3 regions of the Escherichia albertii genome follow, and region 1 is predicted to be linked to each of the others. Evidence: predicted binding sites of a transcription regulator. Region 1 holds the regulator's gene; each other region holds the start of a gene.
What was found. Region 1 encodes ArgR, which controls arginine synthesis, uptake and breakdown. Its sites were predicted from a motif close to ANTGAATAAAAATACANT; they were not measured.

Region 1 (4,684 bases):
ATTATTACCAGCCTCAATGGCAAACCACTTAACAGTTTTGCTGAATTGCGCTCCCGCATCGCAACTACCGAACCAGGTACGAAAGTGAAACTCGGCCTGCTGCGTAACGGCAAGCCGCTGGAAGTGGAAGTGACGCTCGATACCAGCACTTCTTCGTCGGCCAGCGCCGAGATGATCACACCAGCGCTGGAAGGTGCGACCCTGAGCGATGGTCAGCTAAAAGATGGCGGAAAAGGAATTAAGATCGATGAAGTCGTCAAAGGTAGTCCTGCGGCTCAGGCAGGTTTACAAAAAGACGATATAATCATTGGCGTCAACCGCGATCGAGTTAACTCAATTGCTGAAATGCGCAAAGTACTGGCGGCAAAACCGGCCATAATCGCCTTGCAAATCATACGTGGCAATGAAAGCATCTACCTGCTGATGCGTTAATGTCGTAAACCGGGCATCAGGCTAATGTGTGATGTCCGGTTGACTCGTGATATGCTGCTGCCGTTCCCTTTTTTAACGATGCCTCCATCATGTTTGTGAAGCTCTTACGTTCCATTGCGATCGGATTAATTGTCGGCGCTATTTTGCTGGTGGCGATGCCTTCGCTACGCAACATTAATCCGCTTTCCGTACCGCAATTCGACAGTACCGATGAGACGCCTGCCAGTTATAATCTGGCGGTTCGCCGCGCTGCGCCAGCGGTGGTTAACGTTTACAACCGCGGTTTGAACACAACTTCGCACAACCAGCTTGAGATCCGCACATTGGGATCCGGCGTAATCATGGATCAACGCGGTTACATCATCACCAATAAACACGTTATCAACGACGCCGATCAGATCATTGTCGCCTTGCAGGATGGTCGGGTTTTCGAAGCATTGCTGGTTGGCTCGGACTCTCTGACCGATTTGGCAGTGTTGAAAATTAACGCCACTGGCGGCTTACCAACGATTCCAATCAATCCACGCCGCGTACCGCACATTGGCGATGTGGTGCTGGCGATCGGTAACCCGTACAACCTCGGGCAGACCATTACCCAGGGGATTATCAGTGCCACCGGGCGAATCGGCCTGAACCCGACCGGGCGACAAAACTTTCTGCAAACCGATGCCTCTATAAACCACGGTAACTCCGGCGGTGCGCTGGTTAACTCGCTAGGCGAACTGATGGGTATTAACACGCTGTCATTTGATAAGAGTAACGATGGTGAAACGCCGGAAGGGATCGGTTTTGCCATCCCCTTCCAGTTAGCGACCAAAATTATGGATAAACTGATCCGTGATGGACGAGTGATCCGTGGCTACATTGGCATTGGTGGGCGCGAGATCGCTCCATTACATGCGCAGAATGGCGGCATGGATCAATTGCAAGGGATCGTGGTTAACGAAGTGTCGCCTGATGGCCCGGCGGCAAATGCAGGTATTCAGGTTAATGATCTGATTATCTCGGTGGATAACAAACCCGCCATCTCGGCTCTGGAGACAATGGATCAGGTTGCAGAAATTCGCCCTGGCTCAGTGATTCCAGTCGTGGTGATGCGTGACGATAAACAGTTAACGTTGCAGGTTACTATTCAGGAATATCCAGCGACGAATTAATATCGGCGTTAAAAGCAAAAAAACCGGAGTCTGTGCTCCGGTTTTTTGTTATTCGTTAATTCATTACTTATTAACGAACTCTTCGCCCAACGCGATATCTTTCTTCAGCGTATCCAGCATACCTTCCAGCGCGTTCTGTTCAAATGCGCTCAGGGTGCCGATAGATTTACGTTCTTCCACGCCATTTTTACCCAGCAACAGCGGCTGAGAGAAGAAACGTGCGTACTGACCATCGCCTTCAACATAAGCACATTCAACAACGCCTTTTTCGCCCTGCAATGCGCGAACCAGAGACAGACCAAAACGGGCTGCGGCCTGACCCATCGACAGGGTTGCAGACCCGCCACCGGCTTTTGCTTCAACCACTTCCGTGCCCGCGTTCTGGATACGTTTGGTCAGATCTGCGACTTCCTGCTCGGTAAAACTGACGCCAGGAACCTGTGACAGCAGCGGTAGAATAGTAACGCCAGAGTGACCGCCAATAACCGGCACTTCTACATCACCCGGTTGTTTACCTTTCAGTTCCGCGACAAAGGTGTTGGAACGAATAATATCCAGCGTAGTAACGCCAAACAGCTTGTTTTTGTCATAAACACCGGCTTTTTTCAGCACTTCCGCAGCGATAGCCACAGTGGTGTTAACCGGGTTAGTGATAATGCCAATGCACGCTTTCGGGCAAGTTTTCGCAACTTGCTGAACCAGATTCTTTACAATACCGGCGTTAACGTTAAACAGGTCGGAACGATCCATACCCGGTTTACGCGCTACACCCGCAGAAATCAGTACTACATCTGCGCCTTCCAGCGCTGGAGTAGCATCTTCACCAGAAAAACCTTTTATTTTCACAGCAGTAGGGATATGGCTCAGGTCGACAGCCACACCGGGAGTCACTGGAGCGATATCATACAGGGAGAGTTCTGAACCTGAAGGCAGTTGGGTTTTTAACAGTAATGCAAGCGCCTGGCCAATACCGCCAGCAGCGCCGAGGACTGCGACTTTCATCCTAAACTCCTTATTATATTGATAAACTAAGATATGTTGCTCCGCTGCCGCGACCTTAATCCACAAATTCGTCGTTTACAATGACCACTTCTCAAGAATGTGTAGTCACGCAAGTTTAGCGTTTATGCATTTAATTGACGTAATCAGGAAGCTAATTTACGTAATTAACAGCCTCTTATGCATTAGAGCAACATTCCAACAGGTGGTGACAATATACCCTACCGTTTAGCCAAAACAATATCAATTTGATAACAATCAGTTTACTTTTAAGCGAAATTTACACACCGTGACACAGGCATGTTTCTCAATAACGAAATTTGATAAAATTCCGCTCTTTCATAACATTATTTCAGCCCTCTCCAGGGCAGACTGTTTGCATAAAAATTCATCTGTATGCACAATAATGTTGTATCAACCACCATATCGGGTGACTTATGCGAAGCTCGGCTAAGCAAGAAGAATTAGTTAAAGCGTTTAAAGCGTTACTTAAAGAAGAGAAATTTAGCTCCCAGGGCGAAATTGTCGCCGCATTACAGGAGCAGGGTTTTGACAATATTAACCAGTCCAAAGTCTCGCGGATGTTGACGAAGTTTGGTGCTGTACGCACCCGCAACGCAAAAATGGAAATGGTTTACTGCCTGCCTGCAGAATTAGGTGTACCGACCACTTCCAGCCCGCTGAAAAATCTGGTGCTGGATATCGACTACAACGATGCTGTCGTTGTGATTCACACCAGTCCGGGCGCGGCACAGTTGATTGCACGTCTGCTGGACTCACTGGGTAAAGCAGAAGGTATTCTCGGCACCATTGCTGGTGATGACACCATCTTTACCACCCCTGCGAACGGTTTCAGCGTCAAAGACCTGTACGAAGCGATTTTAGAGCTGTTCGACCAGGAGCTTTAATCTCTATCCCGTCGCTATTGGCGGCGGGAAAATCCCGCCGTTCCCTCTTAACCGCCTTCCGCATCTCCCTGCGATTCATTTAACGAATAGTGCGTTTTATCGCGACATATTATTCACATAGTGAATACTTAATATCGATAACGCACATTTTGCAAAAATCCATATGCCATTGAAATAATTAACATTTATTTTATGCCGCTCGTTTTTTAATTCTTTTCTGTTATAAAAATCAATATTTTTAACATTTAGTATCAACTGAAACAGTTAGCGTGGTATTAATTAGAGCAATAATTAGTGTATACTTGATTTTGTGATATGGGTCACGAAACAAAGGCCCAGCTAAAAGATTATGTCGAGGTGAAAATCATGAAAATCAAAACCGCTGTTACTGCATTAAGTGTACTTTCTGTTCTTTCTTTCGGCGCATTCGCTGCCGACTCCATTGATGCTGCCCAGGCACAGAATCGTGAACTAATCGGTACTGTATCCGTCAGCGGTGTAGCGTCCTCTCCAATGGATATGCGTGAAATGCTGAACAAAAAAGCAGAAGAGAAAGGTGCAACGGCCTACCAGATTACTGAAGCTCGCAGCGGTGATACCTGGCACGCTACGGCAGAATTGTACAAGTAAACCCCAACCGTCTGTCCGACGATATTGCCCCCGGTTCGGGGGCTTTTTTTGCGCTAATGGCGCACATTAAAACGCAAATGCCCTTCCAGCTCTTCTTCCGCCTCATCAAACAGCAATATTAACGCCCCAAAACGCCGACGCGTTTTCTCCCCCAGATGAACAAATTCGATCTCCAGTGGTAACGGCAGGACATCATTCATTAATACATCCCACAGTGAGTCGAGATCGCTCACTTGTTCTTTCGCCAGACCAAAGGTTTGATTAAAGTCGCGATAGAAATCGTCCTGACTCTCGATCTCATCAAAATCAAAGGTATAGATATTCATCTGTTACCACCGTCACGTTTCGCGGCCAGTTCAGCCGATCATCGCTAAGTATAGACATGAAAAAACCGACGCTTTTGGCGTCGGTTTCAGAGTGCTGACAACGTGCGCTTTGTTCATGCCGGATGCGGCGTGAACGCCTTATCCGGCCTACCAGGGTGTGCAAATTCAATATAATGCAATTCCCTTGCAGGCCTGATAAGCGTAGCGCATCAGGCAATCTGGAGTCTGTCTG
Region 2 (4,684 bases), 840 kb from region 1:
CACAATCATGCCATCCGTAATAATGCCCTGCTCAATCAGTTGCTCCGCTTTCTCTGCCGTCATCTCGGCAATACGTTGCCCTTTGCCATCGAGGATGCCGCTGACATCAGAAAGCAAAATCAGATCCGCGCCCAGCGTTGCCGCCAGCGCCGTCGCCGCCTGGTCAGCATTGACGTTCATCAGTTGCCCTTCGTCGGTCACGCCAATAGAACTCACCACCGGCAGATAACCGTTTTCCAGCAATGTGTTGATGAGCTTAGGTGAACCTGGCTGCGCCAGTCCAACATGGCCTAACTCTTCATCGAGCTGGGTCACTTTTACACTATCGCCGTCACCGAGAAACAAGCCTACAGCAGCAATCTGGTGTTTCTTCGCCCACGCCAGCAGAGTTTTATTTGCCGTTCCCGCCAGCGCCCCGGTGATAATGTCTATCTGATCCGCAGGCGTCACCCGCAGGCCATTTTTCTTTTTCACCGGCAGATTCAGCCCTTTCATCAGCTCATCCACCACGCAGCCGCCGCCGTGGACAATGACCAGCGGACGCTGATGTGACTTACGATAATTCACCAGTGCACTAAACAGACGTTCCAGCGCTTCTTCGCTATCCAGCAGTACGCCGCCCAGTTTGATAATTAATGGATTCATCTTTGCATCCTTAAATAAGAGACTGCGTTTCCGCATAGCCGAAACGAATGTTGGCGCACTGGATAGCCTGTGCCGCCGCACCTTTTAATAAATTATCTTCGGTCGCCACGATAATCAGATGCTCATCCTGAACGGCAAACCCGATATCGCAGAACGGCAGCCCTATGACGTTTTTCAGCGCCGGAACGCCTTTGTCATACAACCGTACCAACGGTTTATGGGCATACGCCTGCTGCAACGCTTGCGCCACTTGCGCCTGGTTTACGCCAGGCTTAAGGCGACAGGTAATGGTTTCGAGAATACCGCGCGGGAAATTGCCCAAATGTGGAGTGAAAATCACGTCGGCGCCGAGGTGTGTGGCAATCTCAGGCTGATGGCGATGGGTAAAGACACCGTAAGGTTGCAGGCTGACTTCACAAAAGCTATTTGAAATCGACGCCTTACGTCCTGCCCCGCTCACACCGCTGGTGGCGTTGATGACCGGCCACTGAGTGAGGTCGAGGAGATCGGCGTCAATCAACGGTTTCAGCGCCAACTGTGCCGCTGTGGGATAACAACCCGGCACCGCGATCAAATTTGCGTCTTTTAATTTATTTCCGCACCACTCCGCCAGACCATAAGCTGCTTGTTCCAACAGTTCCGGGTATTGATGGGTAAAGCCGTAATATTTTTCGTAGAAGGCGACATCGTTAACACGAAACGCGCCGGAAAGGTCGAACACCACACAGCCAGCTTCAAGAAATTGCGGTGCTAAATCGTGGCTAACTTCATGGGCGGTGGCGAGAAACACCACGTCCACCCCTGGACTAAACTCGCTGATATCCGACATCGGCTGCAACGGCAGATCAACGATGCCTTTGAGCTGCGGATGCAAATCGGAGATTAACTTTCCCGCATCATTGCTTTGCGTAGAAACCGTCAAAGCGGTTATGTTCATATGCGGATGGCGATTTACATAGGCCACTAACTCTGCGCCAGCGTAACCGCTGGCCCCCACAATCAGCGTATTCAACATCGGGGCTATTCACCTTCTTATGTCTGGTTGCCTGGTTAAACGTAAAACATTCACCTTACGGCTGGTGGGTTTTATTACGCTCAACGTTAGTGTATTTTTATTCATAATTACTGCATGAATATTGATACTATCATGACCAGAGGTGTGTCAACAATGAAAAACAAATTACCGCCATTTATCGAGATTTACCGCGCCCTGATTGCCACACCTTCAATAAGCGCTACGGAAGAGGCGCTCGATCAAAGCAATGCAGATTTAATCACTCTGCTGGCGGGTTGGTTTAAAGATTTGGGCTTCAATGTGGAAGTCCAGCCCGTGCCAGAGACGCGCAATAAGTTTAATATGCTGGCCAGTTGCGGGCAGGGCGCTGGCGGCTTACTGTTGGCAGGCCATACCGATACCGTGCCGTTTGATGATGGGCGCTGGACGCGCGATCCGTTTACGCTGACAGAGCATGAGGGCAAACTTTACGGCTTAGGCACCGCCGATATGAAAGGGTTCTTTGCGTTTATCCTTGATGCATTACGCGATGTCGACGTCACAAAACTGAAAAAACCGCTCTATATTCTGGCAACCGCCGATGAAGAAACCAGCATGGCTGGGGCGCGCTATTTTGCCGAAACCACCGCTCTGCGTCCTGACTGCGCCATCATTGGCGAACCAACATCGCTACAACCGGTACGCGCACATAAAGGTCACATCTCCAATGCCATCCGAATCATGGGCCAGTCTGGGCACTCCAGCGATCCGTCGCGCGGAGTTAATGCTATCGAACTGATGCACGACGCCATCGGTCATATTTTGCAATTGCGCGATAATCTGAAAGAACGCTATCACTACGAAGCGTTTACCGTGCCATATCCCACACTCAACCTCGGGCATATTCATGGTGGCGACGCGTCTAACCGTATCTGTGCCTGCTGTGAGTTACATATGGATATTCGTCCGCTGCCGGGCATGACACTCAATGAGCTGAATGGATTACTCAACGACGCGCTGGCGCCAGTGAGCGAACGCTGGCCGGGTCGTCTGACGGTCGAAGAGTTACATCCGCCGATCCCTGGCTATGAATGCCCGCCGAACCATCAACTGGTTGAAGTGGTTGAGAAATTGCTCGGCGCGCAGACCGAAGTGGTGAACTATTGTACCGAAGCGCCTTTTATTCAGACGTTATGCCCGACGCTGGTATTAGGCCCCGGCTCAATCAATCAAGCTCATCAGCCTGATGAATATCTGGAAACACGTTTTATCAAGCCCACCCGTGAGCTGATCACTCAGGTAATTCATCATTTCTGCTGGCATTAAAACTCGGGCCGGATAAGGCGGTCACGCCGCATCCGGCACTGTTGCGAAGCTCCGGTGCTACAAATCATGTCGGATGCGATGCTTGCGCATCTTATCCGGCCTACAGTGACTCAAATGATGCCCAAACTTATCTGACCTACACCTTTGGTGTTATGTATGGCGATTTTTTAACATTTCCATAAGTTACGCTTATTTTATTCGTTGTGAATTTAATGGCGTAAATTCCGGCTATTTATTCGTTTGCTGAAGCGATTTCGCAGCATTTGACGTCACCGCGTTTACGTGGCTTTATAAAAGACGACGAAAAGCAAAGCCCGAGCATATTCGCGCCAGTGCGACGTGAAGGATACAGGGCTATCAAACGATAAGATGGGGTGTCTGGGGTCATATGAACGAACAATATTCCGCATTGCGTAGTAATGTCAGTATGCTCGGCAAAGTGCTGGGAGAAACCATCAAGGATGCGTTGGGCGAACACATTCTTGAACGCGTAGAAACTATCCGTAAGTTGTCCAAATCTTCACGCGCTGGCAATGATGCTAACCGCCAGGAGTTACTCACCACCTTACAAAATTTGTCGAACGACGAGCTGCTGCCCGTTGCACGTGCGTTTAGTCAGTTTCTGAATCTGGCCAACACCGCTGAGCAATATCATAGCATTTCGCCGAAAGGCGAGGCTGCCAGCAACCCGGAAGTCATTGCCCGCACCCTGCGTAAACTGAAAAACCAGCCAGACCTTGACGCTGCTACGATCAAAAAAGCGGTGGAATCGCTGTCGCTGGAACTGGTTCTGACCGCGCACCCGACCGAAATTACCCGTCGTACGCTGATCCACAAAATGGTGGAAGTGAACACCTGTTTGAAACAGCTCGATAACAAAGACATCGCTGACTACGAGCGAAACCAACTGATGCGCCGCCTGCGTCAGTTGATCGCTCAGTCCTGGCATACCGATGAAATCCGTAAACAGCGCCCAAGCCCGGTAGATGAAGCCAAATGGGGCTTTGCCGTGGTGGAAAACAGCCTGTGGCAAGGCGTGCCGAATTATCTGCGCGAACTGAACGAACAACTGGAAGAGAATCTCGGCTACAAACTGCCAGTGGAATTTGTTCCAGTCCGTTTTACTTCGTGGATGGGCGGCGACCGTGACGGTAACCCGAACGTTACCGCGGATATCACCCGACACGTTTTGTTGCTCAGCCGCTGGAAAGCGACCGATCTGTTCCTGAAAGATATTCAGGTTCTGGTTTCTGAACTGTCGATGGTTGACGCGACGCCTGAACTGCTGGCGCTGGTCGGCGAAGAAGGCGCCGCAGAACCGTATCGCTATCTGATGAAAAACCTGCGCTCCCGTCTGATGGCGACACAGGCCTGGCTGGAAGCACGTCTGAAAGGCGAAGAACTGCCGAAGCCAGAAGGTCTGCTGACGCAAAACGAAGAACTTTGGGAGCCGCTCTACGCTTGTTATCAGTCACTTCAGGCATGTGGCATGGGAATTATCGCCAACGGCGATCTGCTCGATACCCTGCGTCGTGTGAAATGTTTCGGCGTACCGCTGGTGCGTATTGATATCCGCCAGGAGAGCACTCGTCATACCGAAGCATTGGGCGAGCTGACCCGCTACCTCGGCATTGGCGATTACGAAAGCTGGTCTGAAGCCGACAAACAAGCATTCCTGATCCGCGAACTGAACTCTAAACGTCCATTGCTGCCGCGCAA
Region 3 (4,684 bases), 1.2 Mb from region 1:
TTTACGGCGAACTGCGTGAAAAGAGCGTTTTCTGATATTTTTTTGCTAGATAAAGTCGTAACAATCGGACGTTCTCACTAACTCAAGGAGCGCGTCATGGGAAGTTTCAATACCTCAGTTTCGAATAATTATCCTGGTATACTAAATGCCGACAATCTCCTCCTGAATAAAAAAGACTTAAATACCTTACAGACAGGAATTAATCATCTTGCCAGTATTGCTGGAGGACAAAATAACACTGGAAATATTCGCTCACCCAAAGCTTTTTTAGAGTTTCTGGTATGGGTATTTACGTTGGGGCATGTGAATTTTAACGAAATCCGCCACGAGGCGGGGAAAAAAATGATGGCGAATGTAACTGCTACTAATCATTTTAAAGATGATAATGGTGATGAAATAATGCAGTTTCACACGATAAATTCAGAGGGGAATGGGAGTGGTTTATCAGAGGTAATTATAGAAATTAAATTTGATACGTCTTCTTATGATGGGATCCCGCGAGGGCATACAGCTATTATACATCAACAACCTGACGGATCGAGTATTCGTTATGAGGGAAACTCGTTCGAAAGAAAAGATAATAGCTCGTTGCTCCTGATAGCTAACAAAGTTTTTGAGTATTATCAGCGTGATATTAATAATCAAACTGCGATAGAGATAAACAACCTCAATAAAAATGGTGAAGATGAGGTTATTTATAAAGAAATAGCGGATAATATATTAAATAGAATGTCACCACAAATAGAGTGCGGACATTTGTTAGTAATACCTTATCTGAATGATGAAATTCTTCCTCACTTACTGAATGAAAAAGACGATATACTTAAAAAAATTAATGATATTGAATATCATGGCATCTCAGAGGGAACCAGCAAAGAAAAAATAAATGATGAAATTAATCGTGTCAAAATTACTCTCTCTCATATACTTATCGATTACTTAGACAATGCGAAAGTTGACCTCTCTCCGGTCCTGATATCGATGTTAGAAGATTTTTCAGATTTGCCATATATTAATGACGTAAAGATACTGGAGTGGTGTTTTAATAAAAGTCTGAAATACATGAATGATGAATCAAAAATAAAATATGCATGCGAAATGGTTAATAAAATTGATTGTGGTCGTGAGCAGCCTAAAATAGCTGGGTTATTGCTTTCAATTCTAAGTAAGGATGCGTATAGAAATAATGAGTCAATACATGATCTTATTTGGGGTGAAGTCATTAAGAATATTGATGTCTTTGAGTTAAGTTCTCAAGAGAAATTTAATTTAATACAAGTTTATTTTAATAATGCTAAGTCACTGTTTAAAACAATACCTGCCTCTGTATTGACGAATGGAATTTTTTTAAATGATTTTTTTATCAATAATTCTAATATGTTTTCCTGGTATTTTCCTCATTTGCTTGAGCAGTATCAACTCTGTAAGAGCGAACTGGATAAAATAGAAATTCATATAGATGATTTAGAGAAAAATAAAACTGGTATACAAAATCAATCGCATTATTGGCAATTTTTTAACCAGCTTTCACTTGATGAGTTAACACTCAGAAAGTGCCTTATGTTGACCATTTTAAAATCAAATTGTGATATATCAATGTTTATTGATGAAGAGCAGTTGAATGCATTTAATTACCCAGAAAATTTAAGAGATACAATACAAAAATATGGATGGAAGAAATAAATTATCATTGTCTGGAATAATGTGATGCCGGGATAACGTTGTATTTCCCGGCATCGTCATATCCATTATTTGCTGAGCGTCGCGACCATGACTGCTTTGATGGTATGCATACGGTTTTCCGCCTGATCAAAGACAATACTGGCGGCGGATTCAAAAACTTCATCAGTGACTTCCATTCCACCATGCAGACCAAATTCTTCAGCCATCTTTTTGCCCTGCGTTGTTTGATCGTCATGAAAGGCGGGCAGGCAGTGCAGAAATTTAACCTGCGGGTTACCGGTGAGCTGCAGCATCTTGCTATTCACTTGATAATCACGCAGTAACGTGATGCGTTCAGCCCATTTCTCTTTCGCTTCTCCCATCGACACCCACACATCCGTGTAGATAAAGTCGGCATCTTTAACGCCTGCCGCAACGTCTTCCGTCAGGGTGATATTTCCGCCATGTTTCTGTGCCAGCGCGCGGCATTCGGTAACCAGTGAGGCTTCCGGCCAGCACGCTTGCGGGGCGACCAGCCGCAGATCCAGGCCAGTCAGCGCCGCCGCTTCCAGCATTGAGTTGCCCATGTTGTTACGCGCGTCACCTGCATAGACCAGCGTCATTTCGTTGAATGCTTTGCCGGGCAAATGCTCCTGCATGGTGAGGAGATCCGCCAGCAGCTGCGTGGGGTGGAACTCATTGGTCAGGCCGTTCCATACTGGCACACCAGCGTATTCCGCCAGCGTTTCGACAATCTCCTGACCATAGCCGCGATACTGAATACCGTCATACATCCGACCAAGCACGCGGGCAGTGTCTTTAATCGACTCTTTGTGACCAATCTGGCTGCCGCTTGGGCCGAGATAAGTAACGCGAGCACCCTGGTCATATGCGGCAACTTCGAAAGAGCATCGAGTACGGGTCGAGTCTTTTTCGAAGATGAGCGCGATATTTTTACCCGTGAGTTTGGCTTCTTCTTTGCCGTTTTTCTTATCAGCTTTCAGTTTCGCGGCTAACTGGAGCAGGCTATTGAGTTCCGCTGGCGTGAAATCAAGTAATTTCAGGAAATGCTTATGATAAAACCCGGACATAGGTCCCTCCTGTGGCTGACGCTGTGGTGAATTAAAATTCACTTTATATGTATTATTATTCATTTGCAAGCCTGATACATAAATCTTTGTCACAAAGGTGGAGGCAATGTCAGTGGTGTGTGACAATAAGAGTATCGGCAGGACATTTAAGAGGAATAAGCCATGGCAAACCCGGAACAACTGGAAGAACAACGTGAAGAAACGCGTTTGATTATCGAAGAATTACTGGAAGATGGTAGCGATCCAGACGCGCTATATACCATTGAGCACCACCTTTCCGCAGACGATCTGGAAACACTGGAAAAAGCCGCGGTTGAAGCATTTAAACTGGGTTATGAAGTGACCGATCCAGAAGAGCTGGAAGTAGAAGATGGCGATATCGTGATTTGCTGTGACATTCTCAGCGAATGCGCTTTGAATGCCGAGCTGATTGACGCTCAGGTTGAGCAACTGATGACACTGGCGGAGAAATTCGACGTTGAGTACGACGGTTGGGGGACTTACTTTGAAGATCCTGATGGTGAAGACGGCGACGATGAAGATTTTGTCGACGAAGATGATGACGGCGTCCGCCACTAATTAAGCGTTGACGACAAATGCAAAATTACCTGATGCGCTACGCTTATCAGGTCTACGAGGTTCCTGCAATCTATTGAATTTGTATGCCGGATAAGACGTTCACGCCGCATCCGGCATACACAAAAAGTACATTGTTATTGATCGGATGCCCGATAGTATGAACTGGCGGGCATTTTTTTAGAGTTTGCGCAGCATCCGCACTTCACAATCCACATGGCCCGTACAGCCAAGCGCGTAGTCGATATGTTGAAAACCTAAATGTTCATACAGAGCAATAGCGTCTGTCAGAAAAGCTGTTGTTTCCAGATAGCAGCGTTTGAAGCCCATTTCTCGCGCCTGCTCCATCGCCATTAAAGCCAGTTTTTTCGCCAGCCCTTTACCGCGAATGTCTGGAAGAAAATACATTTTTTGCAGTTCGCAAATGTCCGATTCACTACCCGTTAGTGGCGCAATTCCACCACCGCCTGCGACTTGACCATCATGTTCAACCACCCAATAAGCGTGACCCGGCTGGCTATACATTTGATACAACTCGTCGAGATTCGGATCGGCGACGGTGTAGCCTTTATCAGCGGTAAGGCCATACTCTGCAGAAACCTGGCGGATGACGCTGGCGATGGCTGCATTATCGGCAGCAGTAAGTTTGCGTAAACGGAGTGTGGGCGAAATGACGACATTCATAGCATAGCTCAATTTAAAATGTATGATTTATAGCTCACTTTAATACCACCCTAACTTATGTGGTGCAAGAAGAAGATAAATCAGAAAATATTAAGCATAGATCTCTTTAAGAAAGCGTATTCTAGACAGACCAGTACTACAGTGCTGGAATTATTATCTATATGAATGGAATTTATTTTAGGGATATGATTCATGAATGATGTAACCATCGGGAAAGATAACTCTCGTCACTCATTTGTATTCACCGGTAAAGGTGGTGAGTATTTTCTTATTTGTCTTGTGAATTTTTTACTGACAATTATTACTCTGGGTATCTATGGGCCATGGGCATTGGTGAAATGCCATCGTTATATTTATCAACACGTGACGCTCAAGGGGCAATCCTTTAGTTATAAAGGTACTGGAGGTGCTATTTTTATTAGTTTTTTATTCCTTATGGTGGTTTATTTTCTAAGTGTTTTTTGTTTTTCAAGTCAACACTTTGCGCTGGGGGGACTCCTGTTTGCGCTCTTGATCTGCGGTATTCCATGTATGGCAGTAAAGAGTCTGCAGTATCAGGCGAACATGACCTCACTAAATGGCATTCGCTTTGGCTTTAACTGCTCTATGCTCCGTGCATGGTGGGTTATGTTAGGGCTGCCTGTTCTGTTGGCGTTAGCTTTTTGGTTCAT

Region 2: the regulator ArgR is predicted to act here: its motif matches at 1,749-1,766, upstream of argC (N-acetyl-gamma-glutamyl-phosphate reductase).
Region 3: the regulator ArgR is predicted to act here: its motif matches at 2,779-2,796, upstream of argF (ornithine carbamoyltransferase).

Annotation. Positions count from the first base shown of each region.
Region 1 covers NZ_CP117568.1:2,390,581-2,395,264, forward strand. The annotation lists gene degQ (serine endoprotease DegQ) at 1-432, shown strand, start outside; gene degS (outer membrane-stress sensor serine endopeptidase DegS) at 522-1,589, shown strand; gene mdh (malate dehydrogenase) at 1,653-2,591, opposite strand; gene argR (transcriptional regulator ArgR) at 3,026-3,496, shown strand; gene yhcN (peroxide/acid stress response protein YhcN) at 3,863-4,126, shown strand; gene PS053_RS11610 (barstar family protein) at 4,180-4,452, opposite strand.
Region 2 covers NZ_CP117568.1:3,225,652-3,230,335, reverse strand. The annotation lists gene argB (acetylglutamate kinase) at 1-645, opposite strand, end outside; gene argC (N-acetyl-gamma-glutamyl-phosphate reductase) at 656-1,660, opposite strand; gene argE (acetylornithine deacetylase) at 1,814-2,965, shown strand; gene ppc (phosphoenolpyruvate carboxylase) at 3,354-4,684, shown strand, end outside.
Region 3 covers NZ_CP117568.1:3,590,531-3,595,214, forward strand. The annotation lists gene PS053_RS17455 (hypothetical protein) at 97-1,683, shown strand; gene argF (ornithine carbamoyltransferase) at 1,749-2,753, opposite strand; gene rraB (ribonuclease E inhibitor RraB) at 2,916-3,332, shown strand; gene PS053_RS17470 (GNAT family N-acetyltransferase) at 3,510-4,013, opposite strand; gene PS053_RS17475 (YjgN family protein) at 4,206-4,684, shown strand, end outside.